DNA from 4 places in the Thiocystis violascens DSM 198 genome. Region 2 is predicted to be linked to each of the others. Evidence: predicted binding sites of a transcription regulator. Region 2 holds the regulator's gene; each other region holds the start of a gene.
The links. The regulator FNR, encoded in region 2, switches genes on or off when oxygen is low (the NO sensors DNR and NnrR bind a similar motif). The targets are predictions, from matches to a motif close to TTGATNTANATCAA.
Positions count from the first base shown of each region.

Region 1: THIVI_RS09770 (phytoene desaturase) is a predicted target of FNR. The motif match lies at 2,431-2,444, and genes of this name have one in related genera.
Region 3: THIVI_RS21065 (HyaD/HybD family hydrogenase maturation endopeptidase) is a predicted target of FNR. The motif match lies at 3,367-3,380, and genes of this name have one in related genera.
Region 4: THIVI_RS04205 (DUF134 domain-containing protein) is a predicted target of FNR. The motif match lies at 3,806-3,819, and genes of this name have one in related genera.

Region 1 is NC_018012.1:2,201,550-2,206,496, reverse strand. It holds gene recD (exodeoxyribonuclease V subunit alpha) at 1-1,257, shown strand, start outside; gene THIVI_RS09775 (ADP-ribosylglycohydrolase family protein) at 1,238-2,212, shown strand; gene THIVI_RS09770 (phytoene desaturase) at 2,560-4,059, shown strand; gene THIVI_RS09765 (phytoene/squalene synthase family protein) at 4,052-4,947, shown strand, end outside.
Region 2 is NC_018012.1:4,317,093-4,322,039, forward strand. It holds gene THIVI_RS19160 (LysM peptidoglycan-binding domain-containing protein) at 1-122, opposite strand, end outside; gene THIVI_RS19165 (class I SAM-dependent methyltransferase) at 301-1,065, shown strand; gene rnhA (ribonuclease HI) at 1,058-1,519, shown strand; gene dnaQ (DNA polymerase III subunit epsilon) at 1,500-2,219, shown strand; gene fnr (fumarate/nitrate reduction transcriptional regulator Fnr) at 2,216-2,977, opposite strand; gene THIVI_RS19185 (CTP synthase) at 3,219-4,862, shown strand; gene kdsA (3-deoxy-8-phosphooctulonate synthase) at 4,859-4,947, shown strand, end outside.
Region 3 is NC_018012.1:4,736,725-4,741,671, reverse strand. It holds gene THIVI_RS21090 (efflux RND transporter periplasmic adaptor subunit) at 1-919, opposite strand, end outside; gene THIVI_RS21085 (TetR/AcrR family transcriptional regulator) at 1,078-1,752, shown strand; gene THIVI_RS21080 (ATP-dependent zinc protease family protein) at 1,691-2,197, opposite strand; gene THIVI_RS21075 (hypothetical protein) at 2,322-2,975, shown strand; gene THIVI_RS21070 (HypC/HybG/HupF family hydrogenase formation chaperone) at 3,031-3,300, opposite strand; gene THIVI_RS21065 (HyaD/HybD family hydrogenase maturation endopeptidase) at 3,424-3,912, shown strand; gene pgl (6-phosphogluconolactonase) at 3,959-4,648, opposite strand; gene THIVI_RS23100 (response regulator) at 4,746-4,947, shown strand, end outside.
Region 4 is NC_018012.1:924,411-929,357, forward strand. It holds gene THIVI_RS04185 (damage-control phosphatase ARMT1 family protein) at 1-424, opposite strand, end outside; gene THIVI_RS04190 (IS5 family transposase) at 452-1,561, opposite strand; gene THIVI_RS04195 (hypothetical protein) at 1,640-2,701, opposite strand; gene THIVI_RS04200 (CoA-binding protein) at 2,745-3,182, opposite strand; gene THIVI_RS04205 (DUF134 domain-containing protein) at 3,346-3,699, opposite strand; gene petA (ubiquinol-cytochrome c reductase iron-sulfur subunit) at 3,912-4,505, shown strand; gene THIVI_RS04220 (NifB/NifX family molybdenum-iron cluster-binding protein) at 4,890-4,947, shown strand, end outside.

The sequences.
Region 1 (4,947 bases), 2.1 Mb from region 2:
GCGTTGCGTCCCGATGCGCGCCTGATCCTGCTGGGCGACAAGGACCAACTGGCCTCGGTGGAGGCGGGCGCCGTGCTGGGCGATCTCTGTCAGCGCGCGCGCGCCGCGCACTATCTCCCGGTCACCCGCGACTGGCTGCGCCGGGTCACGGGCGCGACCATTCCCGACACGTACCTCGACGACGCCGGCGAGCCGCTAGATCAGGCTATCGTCATGTTGCGCAAGAGTTATCGCTTCAAGCCCGAAGGCGGCATCGGGGCGCTCGCCGCGCTGGTCAACGACGATCGACGTCACGACGATACACCGGAGCGCCAGCCGCCGACCGCGCGTCTGAGCGCCGTGCTGAGTCTGTTCGAGCGCCAGCGGAGCGTCAGCGACGGGAAACTGGGCCGGATCGACGCCATCCAACTGCGCGACACGGGTAGCCCGGAATTCGCCGCCCTGGTTCGCGACGGCTATCGCGCCTATCTGACCCGGATGCGCGACGAGGATCCGGGCGACGACGCCACCCGCGACGCCTTGGATCGGTGGGCGCGCGCCGTCCTCAAGGCGCAGGAAGGATTCCAGTTGCTCACCGCGCTGCGTCAGGGACCGTGGGGCGTGGAAGGGCTGAACCGACGGATCGTCGAGGTGCTCAAGGACGCCGGATTGCTGAGTGGGGGCGACGCCCTCGGGACGGCGGGCGCGGATCGTCACTGGTTCGCCGGCCGCCCGGTGCTGGTCACCCGCAACGACTATGGCCTGCACCTGATGAACGGCGACATTGGCATCACGCTCGCGCTGCCGCTGGCCCCGCGCGGCGTCGAAGGGCCTGCCCTGAGTGGCGTCGCAGGGCCTGTCCTGAGCGGAGTCGCAGGGCCTGTCCTGAGCGGAGTCGAAGGAGCGGAGCTTGGCGGTCAGGAGATTGGGGCAAGACGTCGTGTGTTGCGCGTGGCCTTTCCCGCCGGCGACGGTTCCGGCGGCATCCGCTGGATCCTGCCCAGCCGTCTGCAAGCGGTGGAGACCGTCTTTGCCATGACGGTGCACAAATCACAGGGCTCGGAATTCGATCACACCGTGCTCATTCTGCCGGATACCTCAAATCCGGTCCTCACCCGCGAGTTGGTCTATACCGGTATCACCCGTTCGCGACACGCCTTCACGCTGCTCTATCGCGAACCGTCCGTGCTGGGCGATGCGCTGGAACGCCGGGTTCGGCGCGTGAGTGGGATCGGTCTTTCCAGGGGACAGACGCTCGATGAATGCAATGACGCTTGAAACGGAACTGTCGCGCCGGGATCGCACGCGCGGCGCCTTGATCGGTCTGGCCGTGGGCGATGCGCTCGGGACCACGCTGGAATTCACGCGACCGGGAGCCTTCGCCCCGATCGACGACATGCTTGGCGGCGGTCCTTTCCGGCTCGCTCCAGGGCAGTGGACGGACGACACCTCCATGGCGCTCTGTCTTGCCGAGAGTCTGATCGCCCGCGACGGTTTCGACGCCGAGGATCAGATGCGCCGCTATCTGCGCTGGCGCGACGAGGGCTACTGGAGCAGCAACGGACGCTGTTTCGACATCGGCAATACGATTGCCGCCGCGCTGACGCGGTTCGAGAACGATTGGAATCCCTTCGCGGGATCCACCGATCCGCATACCGCGGGCAACGGTTCGCTGATGCGTCTGGCGCCCGTGCCGCTCGCCTTTGCCCACGCGCCGGCCGAGGCCGTCCGGCTCGCGGGCCGGATGTCGCGCACCACCCACGCCGCGCCGGAGGCGGTCGACGCCTGCCGCTATCTGGCGGGTCTGATCGTCGGCGCGCTCCAGGGAATTGCTCGGGACGAACTGCTCGGTCCCCGCTTCGCGCCGCCTGGGGTGGACTGGACGACGCATCCGCTCAGCCGCCAGATCGACGCCGTCGCCGCCGGGCGGTTCAAGGAACGCGAGCCCCCCATGATTCGCGGCACCGGCTACGTCGTCCAGTCCCTGGAGGCGGCGCTCTGGGCCTTCTGGACGACCGACAATTTCCGGGACGGGGCGCTCAAGGCGGTCAATCTTGGGGAGGATGCCGACACCACCGGGGCGATCTATGGGCAACTCGCGGGGGCCTATTATGGCCACGCGACCATTCCCGAAAGCTGGCGCGTCCGGATCGCGTTGAGCGACGCAATCCTCGATTTGGCCGACCGTCTCCTGGATCTGTCGGAACGTCGCCGCTCGCCGAAGGACGCGTGAGTCGTCTCGCGGCCATGGTCTTTAGACAATCGGATGACTGCCATTCGGTGAAGCCGTTCGTGGTTCGACGAACTCACCACGAACGGCTTCGACGAACTCACCACGAACGGCTTCACCGAATGGCCGTGCGGCAATCGGATGCGATGATCTTCGAGGGCGAGGAGGCCGATCATCCTTGTCCGTTCTCCGCTGTTTTCAACACCGCAATGCCCCGGCGCCTGATTCCTGTCAATCTTTGGTCTGTACGCAGGGTCTGACACGGCAAGGATCCTGCTATACTGTCAATCTGTATTGACATAGACTTAGGTAATGCAGACTTGACACTCGCCGCCCCCCACATTTCTGAAATGAATTCCGATTTGACCAAACCACGCGCGGTCGTGATCGGCAGCGGTTTTGGCGGCCTGGCCGCCGCGGTGCGGCTTGGCGCGCGCGGTTATCGGGTCACGGTCCTCGAACGTCTCGATGCCCCTGGCGGGCGTGCCTACGTTCACAAGCAGGACGGCTTCACCTTCGACGCCGGGCCGACCATCATTACCGCGCCCTTTTTGCTCGACGAACTCTGGGGCCTCTGCGGTCGCGTGTTCTCCGACGAGATCGAACTCAAGTTGATGGATCCCTTCTATCGGATTCGTTTCGACGACGGCCGGATCTTCGATTACAACGGCGACGCGGAGGCGGTCAAGGCGCAGATCCGGCAGTTCTCGCCCGCCGACGCGGATGGCTATGACCGCTTCATGAAAATGAGCGAGTCCGTCTTCAAGGTCGGCTTCGAAGATCTGGCGCATGTGCCCTTTACGTCTTGGACGGACATGGCGCGGATCGTGCCCGAGATGGCCCTGCTGCAGAGCTATCGCACGGTCTATGGGATGGTCTCCAAGTACATCAAGGATCCGTTCATCCGGCAGGTGCTCTCCTTCCATCCGCTGCTGATCGGCGGCAATCCCTTCACGGTCACGTCCATCTATGTTCTGATCTCCTTCCTGGAGCGCAAATGGGGCGTGCATTCGGCCATGGGCGGCACCGGATCGCTGGTCAAGGGAATGGTCAGTCTGATCGAAGGGCAGGGCGGGGACATCCGTTACAAGGAAGAAGTGTCCGAGATCCTGGTCAAGGATCGCCGAGCGACCGGGGTGCGTCTGGCGTCCGGCGAGGAGATCGCGGCCCCGGTCATCATCTCCAACGCCGATGCCGCGACCACCTACCGTAAGCTGCTGCCAGCGAGCGTTCGCAAGCATTGGACCGACAAGCGTCTTGAGCGCGCCAAGTATTCCAATGGTCTGTTCGTCTGGTATTTCGGCACCAAGCGCCAGTACCCCGACGTGAAACACCACACCATCATGCTCGGCCCGCGTTATCGGGAACTGCTGGACGACATCTTCAAGCACAAGACGCTGGCTAAGGACTTCAGCCTCTATCTGCATCGCCCGACGGCGACCGATCCGAGTCTGGCCCCGGAGGGTTGCGATACCTTCTATGTGCTGGCCCCCGTGCCGCATCTTGGCGGCGGGACCGACTGGGCGGCCGAGGCCGAACCCTATCGCGCCCGGATCGCCCGTTATCTGAGTGAAACGATCCTTCCAGGGCTGGAAGATCAGATTGCGACCTCGCTCGTCACGACACCCCAGGATTTTCAGGATCGCCTGCTGTCTTATCATGGGGCTGGATTTAGTCTTGAGCCCATCCTCATGCAGAGTGCGTGGTTCCGCCCGCACAATCAAAGCGAAGAGGTGGATGGTCTTTACTTGGTCGGTGCGGGGACGCATCCGGGCGCGGGTGTGCCCGGTGTCCTATCGTCGGCCCGTGTCCTCGATACGGTGGTGCCCGATGCCTCAACCTATGTCTAATTCGATGGGTCCAGTGACCTCGCATGCGTCGGCGGCGGATATCGCCGCTTGTCGCGACCTGCTGCGCGACGGCTCGCGCTCGTTTTATGCGGCTTCCTTTTTGTTGCCGCAGCGCTTCCGCGATCCGGCCATCGCGCTCTATGCCTTCTGCCGCATTGCCGACGATGCCATCGATTGCGTCGAGGGTGATCCGGTGGCGCAAGCCGCAGCCCTGACCATGCTCCATAAGCGGCTGGACCGGATCTATGACGGCTGTCCGATCGACGATCCGGCCGATCGCGCGCTGGCCGATGTCGTGGTGAATTTCGCCATGCCGAAGCGTCTGCTCGAAGCCCTGCTGGAGGGCTTCGAGTGGGACGCGGAAGGACGCCGCTACGAGGATCTTTCAGGCATTTACGACTATTCGGCGCGGGTCGCCGGCACCGTCGGCGCCATGATGGCAACCCTGATGGGCGCGCGCTCGGCGGAACTCGTCGCCCGTGCCTGCGATCTGGGCGTGGCCATGCAGCTCACCAACATCTGCCGTGACGTGGGCGAGGATGCGCGCAACGGTCGGCTCTATCTGCCCCGGCAATGGCTGCGCGAGGTGGGGATCGACCCGGACGAGTGGCTCAAGGAACCCGTTTTCAACGAGGCGCTGGCGTCCGTGGTCCAGCGTCTGTTGCAGGCGGCGGAGATGCTCTATCAGCGTTCGGATGCCGGCATCGCCGGGTTGCCCATCAACTGTCGGGCGGGAATCAATGCCGCGCGTTATCTCTACTCCGAGATCGGGCGTCAGGTGGAGCGGCACGGACTGGATTCCATCTCCCGTCGCGCCGTGGTGCCGCCGCAGCGGAAGTTGCAACTCTTGGCGCCCATCCTCGGCAAGGCTATCCTGACCTCGCGTTA
Region 2 (4,947 bases):
TAGGCGCCATCGACTTCGTTGAAGGCGGTGACATCGGATTGCCTGGCGCAACCGTTCAGCAGCGGCAAGGCAAGGGCGACGAGCGCACAAGCGGCGCGTCCCAAAAGTCTGGCATCAGGCATTGGAACCCCATTTGAATTTTTAACTTCTTGTTTAAGCGAAATATTATTTTTTTCACGGCACATGATACGCAAAGAGCGCACAGAATTCCAGGCTTGAGTACGGATATATTCCTCATTCGGCCGCACGACAGCGTTCGCGATCATGAGTACCATGTGCACCTCAAAGAGAGGCATCCGCATGACTGTTTCCAAACGCCGGACATCTCCATTCAATCGGCTTCAAGACTGGTATCGCTCGCCGCTGGGACGGAAAGTGGCGGGTGCCGAGAGCGAGTGTGTACGGCGTCTGCTCAATCAGACCTTTGGGTACTATCTGGTGCAGCTTGGTCCAACCGAAATTTTTCGCGAGGCGCTGGACTCAAGCCGTATCCGCCACCGGGTTATGCTCCCTCCCGAGCAGCCGTCCGGGCAGAGCGGGCTGGAGATCGTCGGTCTGGAGAGCCAGCTTCCGCTGGCGAGCGACAGCATCGACGCCATCCTTCTGCCGCATACGCTGGACTTCGCGGACGATCCACAGGCCGTTCTGCGCGAGGTCGAGCGGGTGCTGATCCCCGATGGGCGCGTGATCATCGTGGGCTTCAATGCGTTCAGTGCCTGGGGTCTCTGGGGATTGCTCTTGAGCGTCACTGGGCGGATGCCCTGGTGCGGTCGTTTCAGAATGCCGTCGCAAGTCGAGGCGTGGCTTGCCGACGCCGGGTTTGCCATCGAGTTTTGCGAACGCATCCTGTTCTGCCCGCCCTTGCGGAGCGCGCAGGGTGCGCGTTGCGCGCCGATCGAGTCGTTGGGGCGGCGCTTCTGGCCTGTGCTGAGTGGCGGCTACGTCATCCGGGCGGTCAAGCGGGTCGCCACCCTCACTCCTCTGAAACCATCCTGGAACCGGCGGCACGCCCTTTTGCCGGGCAATGCCGTGCGACCGACGACACGGGGTAGAAGTCATGTCTGAAAGTGTGCAAGCCTTTACCGACGGCGCCTGTAAGGGGAACCCCGGGCCGGGCGGCTGGGGCGTGCTGTTGCGTTGGGGCGCGGCCGAAAAGGAGCTGTGCGGCGGCGAGCGCGAAACGACCAATAACCGCATGGAACTGATGGCGGTCATCGTCGCGCTGGAGTCGTTACAAGGGCCAACCCGGATCGAGATCACCACCGACTCGCAGTACGTCAAGCGCGGGGTCGGCGAGTGGATGTCCAATTGGAAGCGCAACGGCTGGCGCACCGCCAACCGCCAACCGGTCAAGAACCGCGATCTCTGGGAACGGCTCGATGCCGCGCTCGGCGGTCACGAAGTCCTCTGGCGGTGGGTCAGGGGTCATACGGGACACCCCGAGAACGAGCGTGCCGACCGACTGGCCAATCAGGGCGTTCCCGGTTCGGGAGGACGGAATGCGTCAGGTCGTCCTTGATACCGAGACCACGGGGCTGGACCCCAGGGAAGGGCACCGGATTATCGAAATTGGCTGCGTCGAGTTGATCGATCGCCGGCTCACACGCAATTCTTTCCACCAATATCTCCAGCCGGATCGCGAGATCGACGCCGGAGCGGCGAATGTCCACGGCATCACCAACGCCTTTCTCGCCGACAAGCCGCGCTTTGCCGAGGTCGCGGAGGATTTTCTGCGCTATGTCGAGGGCGCGGAGTTGATCATCCACAACGCCCCGTTCGATGTCGGGTTCCTGGATCACGAATTGCGGCGCTGGCGGGACGGGACGCCCAGTATTCAAGACCGGTGCGAGGTGACCGATACGCTCGCGATGGCGCGGCGGCTGCATCCGGGACAACGCAATGGACTGGACGCGCTCTGTAAGCGCTATTCAGTCGACAACTCGCACCGGGATCTGCATGGCGCGCTGCTCGACGCCGAGATCCTGGCGGATGTCTATCTCGCGATGACCGGCGGACAGGTCGCGTTCCACCTGGGTGGAGATGCATCCGACGCGGGGGGGCGTGATCCGCGCACTCGGCATCGCGGGCGGATCGATCCTGGGCGTGCGCGTCTGTGTGTGGTACGTGCGGATGAGACCAGTTGTGCCGCGCATGCGGCGCGGTTGGAGGCCATCCAGTCCGCAAGCGCGGACGGCTGTCTGTGGTTGAAGGCGGATTAGGTCTGCTGTTGCTGCTGGCGCCGGCCCTGTCCGGAGCCGCCCACCAGGGATTCCAGGGCGGGCAGGTCGAGCAACTGGATATGCTTGCGGTCCACGCACATCAGACCGTCTTCCTGGAAGCGCGTGAACAGGCGGCTGACGGTTTCGACCGCGAGTCCCAGATAGTTGCCGATCTCGTGGCGCGACATGCTGAGATAGAAATCGGATGGCGAGAGACCGCGCTTGTGCAGGCGCTGGGACAGGCTCAACAGAAACGCGGCCAGACGCTCCTCCGCGTTCTTCTTGCCAAGCAGAAGCAGCATGTCGGTATCCTGACCGATCTCCTTGCTGAGCAGCCGGTACATCTGGTGCTGAAGGCTGGGGGTGATCGCGGTCAGGTCTTCGAGTCTGGTGAAGGGGATTTCGCAGATCGCGGAGGTTTCGAGCACCTTGGCGGAACAGGCGTGTACATCCTTGTCGATGGCGTCCAGGCCGATGATCTCGCCCGGCAGGTGGAAACCCAGGACTTGCTCGCCGCCCTCGGAACTCGGCGCGAAGGTCTTGACAGATCCGGTCTTGACGACATAGAGCGCCCGGAACCGGTCGCCCTCGCGAAACAGATAATCGCCGCGATGCAAGGGTCGGGCGCGTTTGACGATTTCGTCGAGACGCTCCACGTCTTCCGGAGACAGGCCCATGGGCAAACACAGCGAGGTCAGCGTACAGTTCTTGCACGCGACTCGAATGGATTCCAATGAAATGACTTTGAATTGACTCATGGCAGCGCCCCCTCGCCATCGGCAGCTCGATTTTGGTCTGCCATTTGATCTGGATCAAGAATGCGTGATTTGTAACCGCATCGATGACAAATTACAAGGGTAGAAGTTCGTGTACGTATTACCCTGCCCTGCTGACTGCGCGGGCGGCGGCGATTCGATTGAGCAAACGCCGCGATTTTGGTAGTTTGTCGAGGTTATCGGGCCACCGCCCTCGACCCTCCTTCTTCTGCTCCCGCTTCTTATGACTAAGTTTATTTTTATCACCGGCGGTGTCGTCTCGTCGCTGGGTAAAGGCATTGCCTCGGCATCGCTCGGCGCATTGCTCGAAGCCCGCGGACTGCGCGTGACGATGATCAAGCTCGATCCCTACATCAACGTCGATCCGGGCACCATGAGCCCGTTTCAGCACGGCGAGGTCTACGTGACCGACGACGGTGCCGAGACCGATCTGGATCTGGGCCACTACGAGCGCTTCCTGCGCACCCGCATGGGTCGCAACAACAACTTCACCACCGGCCAGATCTACGAAAGCGTTATCCGTCAGGAGCGTCGCGGCGATTATTTGGGGCGCACCGTGCAGGTGATTCCCCACATCACCGACGAGATCAAGCAAAGCATCCGGCTCGGCGCCGAGGGCGCCGACATCGCCATGGTCGAGATCGGCGGTACCGTGGGCGACATCGAATCGCTGCCCTTTCTGGAGGCGATCCGGCAGATGCGGGTGGAGGAGGGACGCGAGAACGCGCTCTTCATGCACCTGACCCTGGTGCCCTACATCCGCACTGCCGGCGAGATCAAGACCAAGCCGACCCAGCACTCGGTCAAGGAGCTGCGCTCGATCGGTATCCAGCCAGACATTCTGCTGTGTCGCGCCGAACAGGATCTGCCGAACGACGAGCGGCGCAAGATCGCGCTCTTCACCAACGTTCCCGAGAACGCCGTCATCTCCGCCGTGGATGCCGACAACATCTATCGCATCCCGCGCCTGCTGCACGCCCAGAAGCTCGACGAACTGGCGGTGCGCCAGTTTCAGCTCGACGTGCCCGAGGCCGATCTCAGCGAGTGGGATCGGGTGTTGGACGGTTTCGACCATCCGAGGCACAAGGTCCGCGTCGGCATGGTCGGCAAGTACATGCACCTCACCGAGGCTTACAAGTCGCTGTCCGAGGCGCTCGCCCATGCTGGCGTGCATACCAGCACCAAGGTCGAGATTCTCTACCTGGACGCCGAGGAGATCGAACAGCGGGGCACCGCCTCTCTCGCCGGACTGGATGCGATCCTGGTTCCTGGCGGGTTCGGCGAGCGCGGCATCGAAGGGAAGATCGCGGCTGCCCAATATGCACGCGAACAGCGCATCCCCTATCTCGGTATCTGTCTCGGGATGCAGATCGCCGTGATCGAATACGCCCGTCATCTCGCCGGACTGGAAGGCGCGCACAGCACCGAGTTCGACCGTCAGACCCCGCATCCGGTGATCGCCATGATCACCGAATGGCGCGACGAAAAAGGCAAGATCGAGACGCGCGCCGAAGGTCAGGATCTGGGCGGCTCCATGCGCCTCGGCGGTCAGAATTGCCGTCTCGAACCCGGCAGCCTGGCGCGTTCCGTCTATGGCACGCCCCAGGCACGCGAGCGCCACCGTCATCGTTATGAATTCAACAACCGCTATCTCAACGCCATGAAGGATGCCGGGATGCGCTTCTCCGGCTGGTCGCTGGATAACAAACTGGTCGAGATCATCGAGATTCCGGATCACCCCTGGTTCATCGCCTGTCAGTTCCACCCCGAGTTCACCTCGACCCCGCGCGATGGCCATCCGCTGTTTTGCGGCTTCATCCGCGCGGCGCTTGACCAGCAGGAACGGGTCGGGGATTCGGCCGCATGATGCGCCTGACCCATTTCGAGGCCGGGATCGACCGACCGCTGTTTCTGATCGCCGGACCCTGCGTGATCGAGAGCGAGACTCTGGC
Region 3 (4,947 bases), 420 kb from region 2:
GACGCCACACCAGCGGTCCCTCGGCGCGTTCCAGCACGGCCCCCAAGGGCACTCGCAGCGCCAGCAGCTCGGAATCGGGGTCGGGCTCGAAATGCAGGGTCACGGTCGTCCCCAACGCCAGATCGGAGGGCGTCTCGCTCAACCGATAACGCGCGCGCCAGGTGCGGGCAACCGGATCGGCGGTCCCGGCGATCTCCCGCAGGGTTGCCGTCAGCGCCGGCCCGGTTCCGAACGGCTCCGCGATGGCCTGGCTCGGTAAGCGGTCGCGCCGATCCTCGGGAACATGGACCTCCACCTCACGCGGGCCGTCTTCCGCCAGCATGGCGAGCGTCTGACCGGCGGTTACCACCTGCCCGACCTGACCGTTCGCCTCCAGAACGACACCGGCCGCCGGGGCCGTCAATGAGGCATAGCCGATCGCGTTCAGCGCCTGTGCCAGGGTTGCCTGGGCGGCTCTCAGACGTTCGCTGGCCGCGCGCGCGGCGGTGGCCGCGCGCTCGAAATCCTGCTGACTGGCGAGCCGTTTTTTCAGCAGATCGGCCAGGCGGTCGCGTTCGCGCTCCGCGTTCTCGGTCTCGGCGCGGGCGCTCGCCTCGGCCGCCTCGGCGGCAATACGCTGTTGAATCACATCGCGGGGATCGAGTCGGAAGAGTAACTGCCCCGCCGCGACCCGGTCGCCCGCATCGATGTGGCGCTCCAGGATTTCCCCGCCGATCCGAAAGGATAGCGGGATCTCATGGCGAGCCTGCACGGCGCCGGTCAGGCTCCAGGTCGCGACGGAGGACACTTCGAGGGGAACCGTCAGCACCCAGGGCGGCAACGCGTCCGGCATTTCCTCGACGCCCGGCTGGCAGGCGGACAGCAACAGCAGGATCGGACTGGCCAGCGTCAGGAACATCGGCAGGGTGAAAGGCCGCACGGGGTTGGTCTCCTAAGGATCGACGAACCCATTCATTATTACTGTACGTAAGCGTTTAGTAAATGCTAATCTCGCGTCCATTCGACATCAACCGCGCCACCGCCATCAACCCGACGATCCGCTGATCCCAAACCATGAGCAACCCGAACCCTAACGGCATGCCCGCCGCATCCGACCCGCCGCGCCGCGCCCGCGGCCGTCCGCCCGACGAGACCAAGCACGCGGCCATCCTCGCCGCGGCGCGTACCCTGTTCTTTTCCGGGGGGCTTCAGAGTCTGAGCATCGAGGCGGTCGCGCGCGCCGCGCACGTCTCCAAGGTCACCGTCTACGCGCATTTCACCGATCTGCCGGGACTGATCCGCAAGGTCATCCTGGCCCAGCGCACCGACATGACCGCTGCCCTGGAAGGCTTGCCCAAAACGCGCGGCGGACTGCGTCAGGCGCTGATCGAGTTCGGTCTTTGTCTGATGGACTTCCTGACCGGTGACGAATTTCTCACCCTGCAACGCATGCTGGCGACCCAGGCCGGCCAGCAACCCTGGCTCGGACCGCTGATCTATCGGGAAGGCGCCGAGGCCACCCGCGCGAAACTGGCCCGGCTGCTGGAGGCATCGGTGGAACGCGGCGATCTGCGCCCCCATGACAGCCTTCAGGCGGCGGAACAGCTTCTAGGGATGTGGCAGGGCATTCAGACGACCGGGCTGTTGATCGGCGGCTGTCCGCCGCCGACACCCGAGGTTCTGCGCCGACGCATCGAGTGCGGCGTCGACCTCATTCTGTCGGCGCATGCGCCGGCGGCTCCAGCGGAAGATAGTGCGTCCAGGGATCTTTGATCCGTCCCGTCACGAAAGAGCGCGACGGATCGACCAGCGCCCGACCGACGAGCGCGGTGCGCCCCAGAAGCATGCGAAACAACATGGTCTCGCGGTTGGCGAGGGTCAGCTCGATCGGCCACGCGCGGCCGGACAGCGCCAGGCGGGTCAAAATCACGTAACGCTCCTCGCGATGTCCGCCGGAATCGGAGACATTCCGCCGGTCGAGAACGGGCGCCTCGCCATGCACGACGACATCGGCGCGATGCTGCAAGGGATGCACGCCAAAACGGACGTGGAGCTTACCGCGACGCTGGAAGGTGTCGACATAAAAGGCGTGCAGAGTGGAGGTCCGGGCGCCGGTATCGACCTTCGCCTTGATCGGCCCCAGGCCCAGATCCGGCAGGGACAGCCATTCGCGCCAGCCCAGCATCAAGGGTTCTGATTCGTTCTCGGGATGCGTCATGCCGCTGCTCACGCTGGATCCGTCGGAATAAGAAGTAAAGGTTCTCGCGCGGCAATCGTTCGACGCCACGATATCGGCTGCCTACAATTGGCGTCAGTGTAACATTCTTGAACCGAACGACTTTATGAAGCATCCAATGCGCGGTCTGGTCTTAGCGTTGCCGTTTATTCTCTCGATTCTGGCCCAGCCGCTCGCCGCCGAGGTCGGTATCGCCAAAATACTTGCCCCCTGGGAGGCGAATGGCCAATTATTTCAGGTTGCCGTGGACAAACTCCAGTTCATCGGCACCTTCGAGGGCATCATGTACATCGAGAATGGCGACGGTCTGCTCGATGCGGCGCTCTTCACCTGCCCCTCCACTCAGATCATCCATATCCTCAGTAACGAGATGCAGGGCCACGGCTACTGCACGATCGAGAGTCCCACGGGCGATTATGTCTATGCCGAGTTCAACTGCAATGGCCAGCCGGGCTCCTGTAAAGGCACGTTCACGCTGACCGGCGGCACCGGCAAGCTGACTGGGATGACCGGCGAAAGCGCGATGATCGTGCGCACCGCGCTAAGCGGCACGAGTATCGATCAGGCGAGTGGCGGCACCGTGTCCGCAGCCAAGGGTCTGGCGATCTGGCCGGAGATGCGTTTCGAGGTACCGGGCGGAAACCCCAGGTTCGGAATGCTGGGAACAGGCAATGCCGGCAAGGCCGACGAGACACAGAAACCGAATGAACCCAGCCCGTCCAGCGGCTTGGGCGAATCCGCCAATCCCGACAAGCCCTAAGCCGTGGGGCGCACGGAAGGCATCTTAGCGGGTCACGTCGCCCGCAAGCGGGTTCCTACGGGTAGGATCTTCCACGAAAATCGCCTTCGCCCGCGCCTGCATCCTCGCCCGCGAGCATGGAATCATAGATTTCCCAAGCCGCGGCGGCCTGCTCGGCGCTGACCTTGTCGATGGCATTGCCAAGATGGACGACGATGTAATCGCCAACCGCGATGTCTTCGTACTGGAGCATGAAAAGGCTGGCTTCGCGCGTCACGCCCTTGGCCTCGCAGTGGGCGATGAAGCCATTGATGGACCGCACTTGCATGGGAATTCCAAAACACATGAACAGGGTCTCCGTTTACACTCTGGGCTTGACGCACGAGGCTAAGCGGCGGAGGTCGACGCCGCAAGGATCCAGATCAATCCTTTGAGCCGCCCGCCCCACGCATCCCAGGAGACACCGCCTTTGAACCCAACCACATTGATCCTCGGTCTCGGCAATATCCTCATGACCGACGAGGCCGTCGGCGCCGAGGTGATCCGCCGGCTTGAGGCGGAGACGGATCCCGCCGCCCCGCTGCGATTCATCGATGGCGGCACCTTGAGCTTCACGCTCGCCGCGCCCATCGGCGACTGCCCGCGCCTGATCGTCGTGGATGCCGCCGCCATGGGCGACGCCCCCGGCAGCGTGCGCGTCTTCGAGGGCGAGGCCATGGACCGCCAGCTTCGCGCCCACGCCAAGAGCGTGCATGAGGTCAGCCTCTCGGACCTGATGGATATGGCACGGCTCACAGACACCCTGCCCGCCCGACGCGCGCTGGTCGGCATCGAGCCCGAGTTCATCGGCTGGGGCGAGCGGCTGACGCCCGCGGTCGAGGCGGCCGTTCCGCTGGCGATCGCAAACATCCGCGCACTGCTGACCGGTTGGGACGCCGCGTCCGTCAGCGCTGGGTAGGCGGCAATTGCTTGGCCCGCTTCCGGCGGGCACTCGACATCCCGGATCACTCGCCCGCGGCCTCGCGATCCACCAGTACCTCGACCCGCAGCCCGGCGGACGCGACCCGCGCGACCGGCAGGTCGGCGCCCCGGCGCCAATCCGCCAGGGCTTCCCGCTTGCCGACACCGGTGACCAGGATCAAAATAGCGCGGCTGGACACCAGCGCGCTCGGGGTTAGCGAGACGCGCTCGGGCGGCGGCTTCGGGGCCTGCTGGACGGGTATGACGAGCGCCCCGGGTGCGATCGCATGGCCGGGAAAGAGGCTGGCTGTATGTCCATCCTCGCCCATCCCAAGCAGCACCAGATCGAAGGGCAGCCGGGGCCGGATCATTGCCTCATAGCGAGTGGCCGCCAGCTCGGCGCCCTGCTCCGCCAGGATGGGATGCCAATTCGCGGCCGGGATTGGCCCCTGATCCAACAGAATGCGGGCGGCCGCAAGACTGTTGCGTTCCGGATCGTCCGATGCCAGACAGCGCTCGTCGCCGAAAAAAATGTGCCAGCGGTCCCAGTCCGCGACCTGATCGGCGAGTACAGTATAGGCCGCCTGGGGGGTGCACCCTCCGGCCAACACCAACTGAAATCGCCCGCGCGCCGCGATTGACTGCCGGGCCGCCGCCAGAACACGCCAAGCCGTGTCGGCGGCCACCTGTTCGGCGGACTCATACAGACGAAAGGCGATCCTGCTATCAGCCATGGTGCGATTCACCTACCATTAATTGACCCGAAACCTGGCGTCCGGCGGACTGGCCCGCGTCAACCATTCAACTCCATCAGTGGAAGTCATGGACCCGATGAAGATACTCCTGGTCGACGATTCAAAATCCGCGCGCTATGCACTGCGGCTGCAGCTTCAGCGTCATGGCGTCGAAGTCGAGACGGCGGACTCCGCCGAGTCCGCCTTCGCGATCCTCAAGACATTACTGCCCGACGCCATCCTGATGGACCATATGATGCCGGGGCTGAACGGTTTCGAGGCGCTGGAGGTGATCCGGG
Region 4 (4,947 bases), 1.6 Mb from region 2:
GTTGCGCCAGACCGTCGATGGCGAAGGGCTGCGCGAGCACGCGCTCCAGCGTCGGGCGCAGGTCGTAGCCTTCCGCCACGCCGTCGTCGATGATGTTGCCGGCGATGGCGATCCGCACGGCGGTTTCCAGCGGATCGGGCGCGGTGCGCACGCGTTCGCGCAATTCCGGGAGCAGCGCCTGCGCCTGTTCGGTGGCGTCCCGCTTGCTTGCGCGATAGGGATCGGGCGTGTGGGTCCGCTCCCGGACCAGGCGATGGATGCGCTCCGCCATCGCCGGCGGCGTCGCCTCCAGCGGCAGCGCGCGCAGTTGGTCCATGGTCTCCAGCAGAATCTCGCGCTGCTGTTCCGCCGTGGCATGGGCACGGCGGGCCGCGCTCAACGCCTGACGCAGAAAACAGGGATAGCAGTCCAGGTAGGTTTTCATCGCGTTGCTGAGAGGGTGTAGACAAAATCAAACCGTTGTGGTCAACCGCCGCAGCAGGATGCGCGCCTCCGCCAGCCAAACCCAGGTTTCGGAGACCGCTGGCAGACGGTCATGATGCATGATCAATCGACGGGCACGCTCATTCCACGCATGGGTGCGCTCGACAACCCAGCGCTTCGGCAGCGGAACGAAGCCGTCGGCGTTGGCGATCACCACTCGGTCAGGCGCCCCGTCCACGTGCCAGGAGCCAACGCTTTTGTTGGCTGGATGGCGCACGACTTCCACGCGGATCGCGTGGGTCTGCTCGGTGGTTTGGGCAAATTGACCGGCGTAGGCGCTATCGACAAACAGCGTGTTGATCTGGGGGTACTTGGCGGCCGCGTCAGCGACGGCGCCCGAGGCGGCATCGCGGTCCTGAAGATTGGCCGCGACCACGCTCACCGCCAACACGAACCCCAAGGTATCGACCACCAGGCTGCGCTTGCGCCCCTTGACCTGCTTGCCCGCATCAAAGCCGCTCGGTCCACCCTGCGGCGAGCCGCGGGTCGATTGCGCATCCAGCACCGCCGCCGTCGGCGCGATCTCACGCCCCTCGCGTTCGCGCCATTGCCCCCGCAGTCGATCATGCATCTGCTCAAACTTCCCAGCCGCACTCCAACGGCGAAACGTCTTGTAGACATTCTGCCAAGGCGCGAAATCGTGCGGCAGCATCCGCCACGCGCACCCCGTGCGCACCACGTAGCAACACGCCTCCAGGATGCTCCGGCGCGACACGCGGGGCGGTTGACCCCGCCCGCCCGGCATCTCAAAGAGAGCGGCGACCAAGTCCCACTCCGCATCGGTCAGACAACTTGGGTAGCTTTGGTCGGGGTCGTGGCGACGATGCGCATCCGTATACCCATACCGACGCGGCGTTGCGCGCGCTTGCGCCTCGAGACCACTCTCGCCCCGGAGGCGCGTGACGCCCGCCTCCCGCAAGGACTTGCGAATCGTTGCTTCATGAGCCTCGATTCCCGTCCGTGCCGCGAGTTCCCGGGCAATCTCTGACAGCGTGGAGGTCGGGCGATCCGTGACAATTTGACGCAATACCGCTTGCTCCGCCTCGTGAATCTTGGGGGGACGACCAGCTTTCGACATCAGCGCACACCAGCTCAGTTGTAGACTGGTATACAAATAGCAGCTCAATTATTTTTGTCTACACCCTCTGACGAATCCTCAAACATCCGCCGGGTCCGCCGTCGCGCCCGTGGGCCGCGGCATGATCCAACCGGCGATCAGGATCAGCACCACGCCGGCCAGCGAGATCCAGTACCAGCCGGACAGCGGGGTTGGACCGTATTCATAGACCGCCCCGGCACTGACCAGCAGCCGATCACCGCTCGACACGATGGCGCCGATCCCGAACGGCGGTTGCCACTCCGCACTGTCGGCCAGCAGCGGATCGCCCTCGGCGGCGAGCGTCTCGCCCTGCTCGGCGAGCGCCAGCGAGGACAGTCCGGCGTCGCCGCCGATCCACAAGCGCTCGCGACCTTGCCGTTCGCCGTCGGCGGCGATGTGTACCGACATCGCCCGTCTGCCGTCGAGCGCGGGATGCAGCGACCGCCAGGGTTGCCCCGGCCGTGACTGCCAGAACACGCCCTGATCGGTTCCCGCCAGCAATAGGCCGCCCTGGGTGGTGGCGAAGCTGAAGACCTTCACCGCTTCCGGCAATCCCTGACTGTTCGGCTGCCAGGCGGCGCCCGCCTCGGCCGCTGACGTGGACAGCACGCCCGCGCCGATGGTCCCTGCATGCAGCCAGTGCCCGTCGCCATGTCGCTGACCGCTCAGACTATAGATGTTTGCCACCGGCCCCGGCGCGGACCAGCGGCCATTGACGAGCAGACGCACGCCGCCAACGGTCCCCGCCAGCAGCCCCAGCTCGGTCTGCAACAGACTGCCGACCCGATCCTCCAGCGGCGACTCGCCGGCCGGCGGAAAGAGTCCCGCGGCGGTCCCTACCGGCGTGCGTCCCGGCTCGCCGAGCAGGGCCAGCACCGGCTGACCGCCCAGCGCCAGGTTTTCCCGCGTCCAGGCTCCGCCGCGCAGACGCCAGACCTCACCCGCCTGGGTGCCCGCCAGGATGTCGCCCTGGTCCGTGGCGACAAGGCTCGTCACATGTCCGGCCCCCGGCGGGCCAACTGGCGTCAGATGGATGCCGCCGGGCAGAAAAGGTCCGGCAACCGCGAGCAGCAGACCAAGGACGGTCAAGACGAGTGCGAATGTTTTGCGTTGATTCATCTGCGGTCTCCACGTCAGTCGAAAGAGAAGCGATGGCGACGCATCAATACTTACCGACCATCTTCATGATGAGCTTGTGAATGCTGTGGTATGACAAACCGGGATTCAGGTACATCACGGCACAGGTGCCAGTGCGCAGATTGATGCCTTTCTCCGCGGCCAGCGCGATGGCCTCCGGAGTATCGTGCGCCATGTGGACCCAGACATCGCGGATGCCCGCCGCCGCAGCGGCGGCGATCCAGTCGCGGGTCTCCGCTTTCGGCACCTCGACGATCAAGCCCTCGACGGGGCCGGGTAACTGCGCCAGCCCAGGATAGGCGACGTCGCCGTCGATGAAGTTGGCGCTGGGATCGACCGCATAGACCGTTTTGCCCATCGCCTTCAGTCCGCGATAGCTGAGAATCGGGAAGGGTTTGGCCTGGGAGCGACCGACGACGGCGTAGCTGGAGAGGGTAAAGAAGGTTTCGTAATTCGAGGCCATGAGATTGCTTTCCAGTTGAGTGAATAAATTAAATTTGGCACTTGGAACCGCAAAGGCGCAAAGGACGCGAAAAAACAGATGCTTGTCTCATCCGCGACCGTCACCCCGCAGGTGGCTTCCTCCGCATGGCTAGTGCTTTGAAAGACTTTGCGTTCTTTGTGGTTCAACTGCTTTTTTCAGGATAAATCGAAATGGGATCTGCGTCGTTCCCGACATCCGGCGCTTCCGCGAGATCCTGAGCGGGCGTCACCACCAGCCGTTTGCCGTTGATCAGCGCATCCGTCACTTTGCGGCGCGCCTGTGTCAGGGTCCGTGACAGAGTCGTGCGTGAGACGCCCATCCGCAGCGCGCAGTCTTCCTGATACAAGCCTTCGAGGTCCGCCAGCCGCAGGGCTTCCAGTTCGTCGGCGCGCAGCACCACGCTATCCATGCCGCATCCCGAGCGGCCGCAGGGTTTGAAACAGAGAAAGCCCGGATCGAATCCAATCCAGCGGGCACGTCGTCGTCGACCCGGCACTGTGCCTCCTAAGCGTGGTTCGTGCTGATTTGAGATGCCCAGTTAAACGCACATATGTTCTTTTTGCATTGACAAATATCAGGGTAATTCGCTCGGGAAAACGGCGATGATGTCGATCAGAAAAGTCGGCAATCGGATTTTATCCAAGTGGCGTGGGAAGCCCGCCTGTCATAGGGCCGGCGCCGCTCGCATCAGCCAGGAGACAAGCGTCCATGAGCGAACAAGCTGTGAACAAGACGAGACGGCGCGTGCTCGTCGCCGCGACCGGACTGGTCGGCGCCGTGGGCGTCGGCTACGCGCTAGTTCCGTTCGTCGCGTCCATGAATCCGAGCGCCCGCGCCCGGGCCGCGGGCGCGCCGGTCGAAGCGGATGTTAGCAAACTGGAGCCGGGCGGACTGTTGCGAGTCAAATGGCGGGGACAGCCCGTGTGGATCGTGCACCGGACGCCCGAGATGCTCGCCTCCCTGGCCAGCAACGATCCCAAGCTGGTCGACCCGGCATCCGGGGTACCCCAGCAGCCGGCGTATTGTCAGAACGCCACCCGCTCCATCAAGCCGGCGTATCTGGTCGCGATCGGCATCTGCACCCACTTAGGTTGCTCGCCGATCTACCGGCCGGAAGTCGCGCCGGACGACATGGGCGCCGATTGGAAGGGCGGTTTCTTCTGCCCCTGCCACGGCTCGCGTTTCGATCTCGCGGCACGGGTGTTCAAGAATGTTCCGGCGCCCACCAACCTGGTGATCCCGAAACACGCCTATCTCAACGAGACGACGATCCTGATCGGCGAGGATGGCGGCGCGGCCTGATGCCGGCCCCAGAACCTTTGCGAACCGAAATTCGGTGAAGCAATCACGATTAACGCTCAAATAGAACACGGGAGAACAGCATGCCATTCAAAGACGGAACCGGTCCGAGTCAACCAGGTCAGGGCCGAGGGCAAAGTCAAGGCGGGTGTCGCGGACGTCAGGCGGCAAACCGCGCGGGACTGAGTCACGCTGGAGGCCAAGGCGGCCGTGGACGCGGACTTCGCGGACGCGGTCAAGGCGCGGGCACCAATGGCAACGCCAATTCGATGATGTCCTGGATGCGGCAGCAGCTCAACGAGCTGCGGTCCATGGTTCAACAACTGACGGAACGGCTGGATGCGCCCCGTCCGGATTCGCATTCATAGGACACACTGAGACGAACTCATGAAACTTGCCATCTCTATCGCCGGTCAATCGCTTGATTCGCCCTTCGACGCCCGTT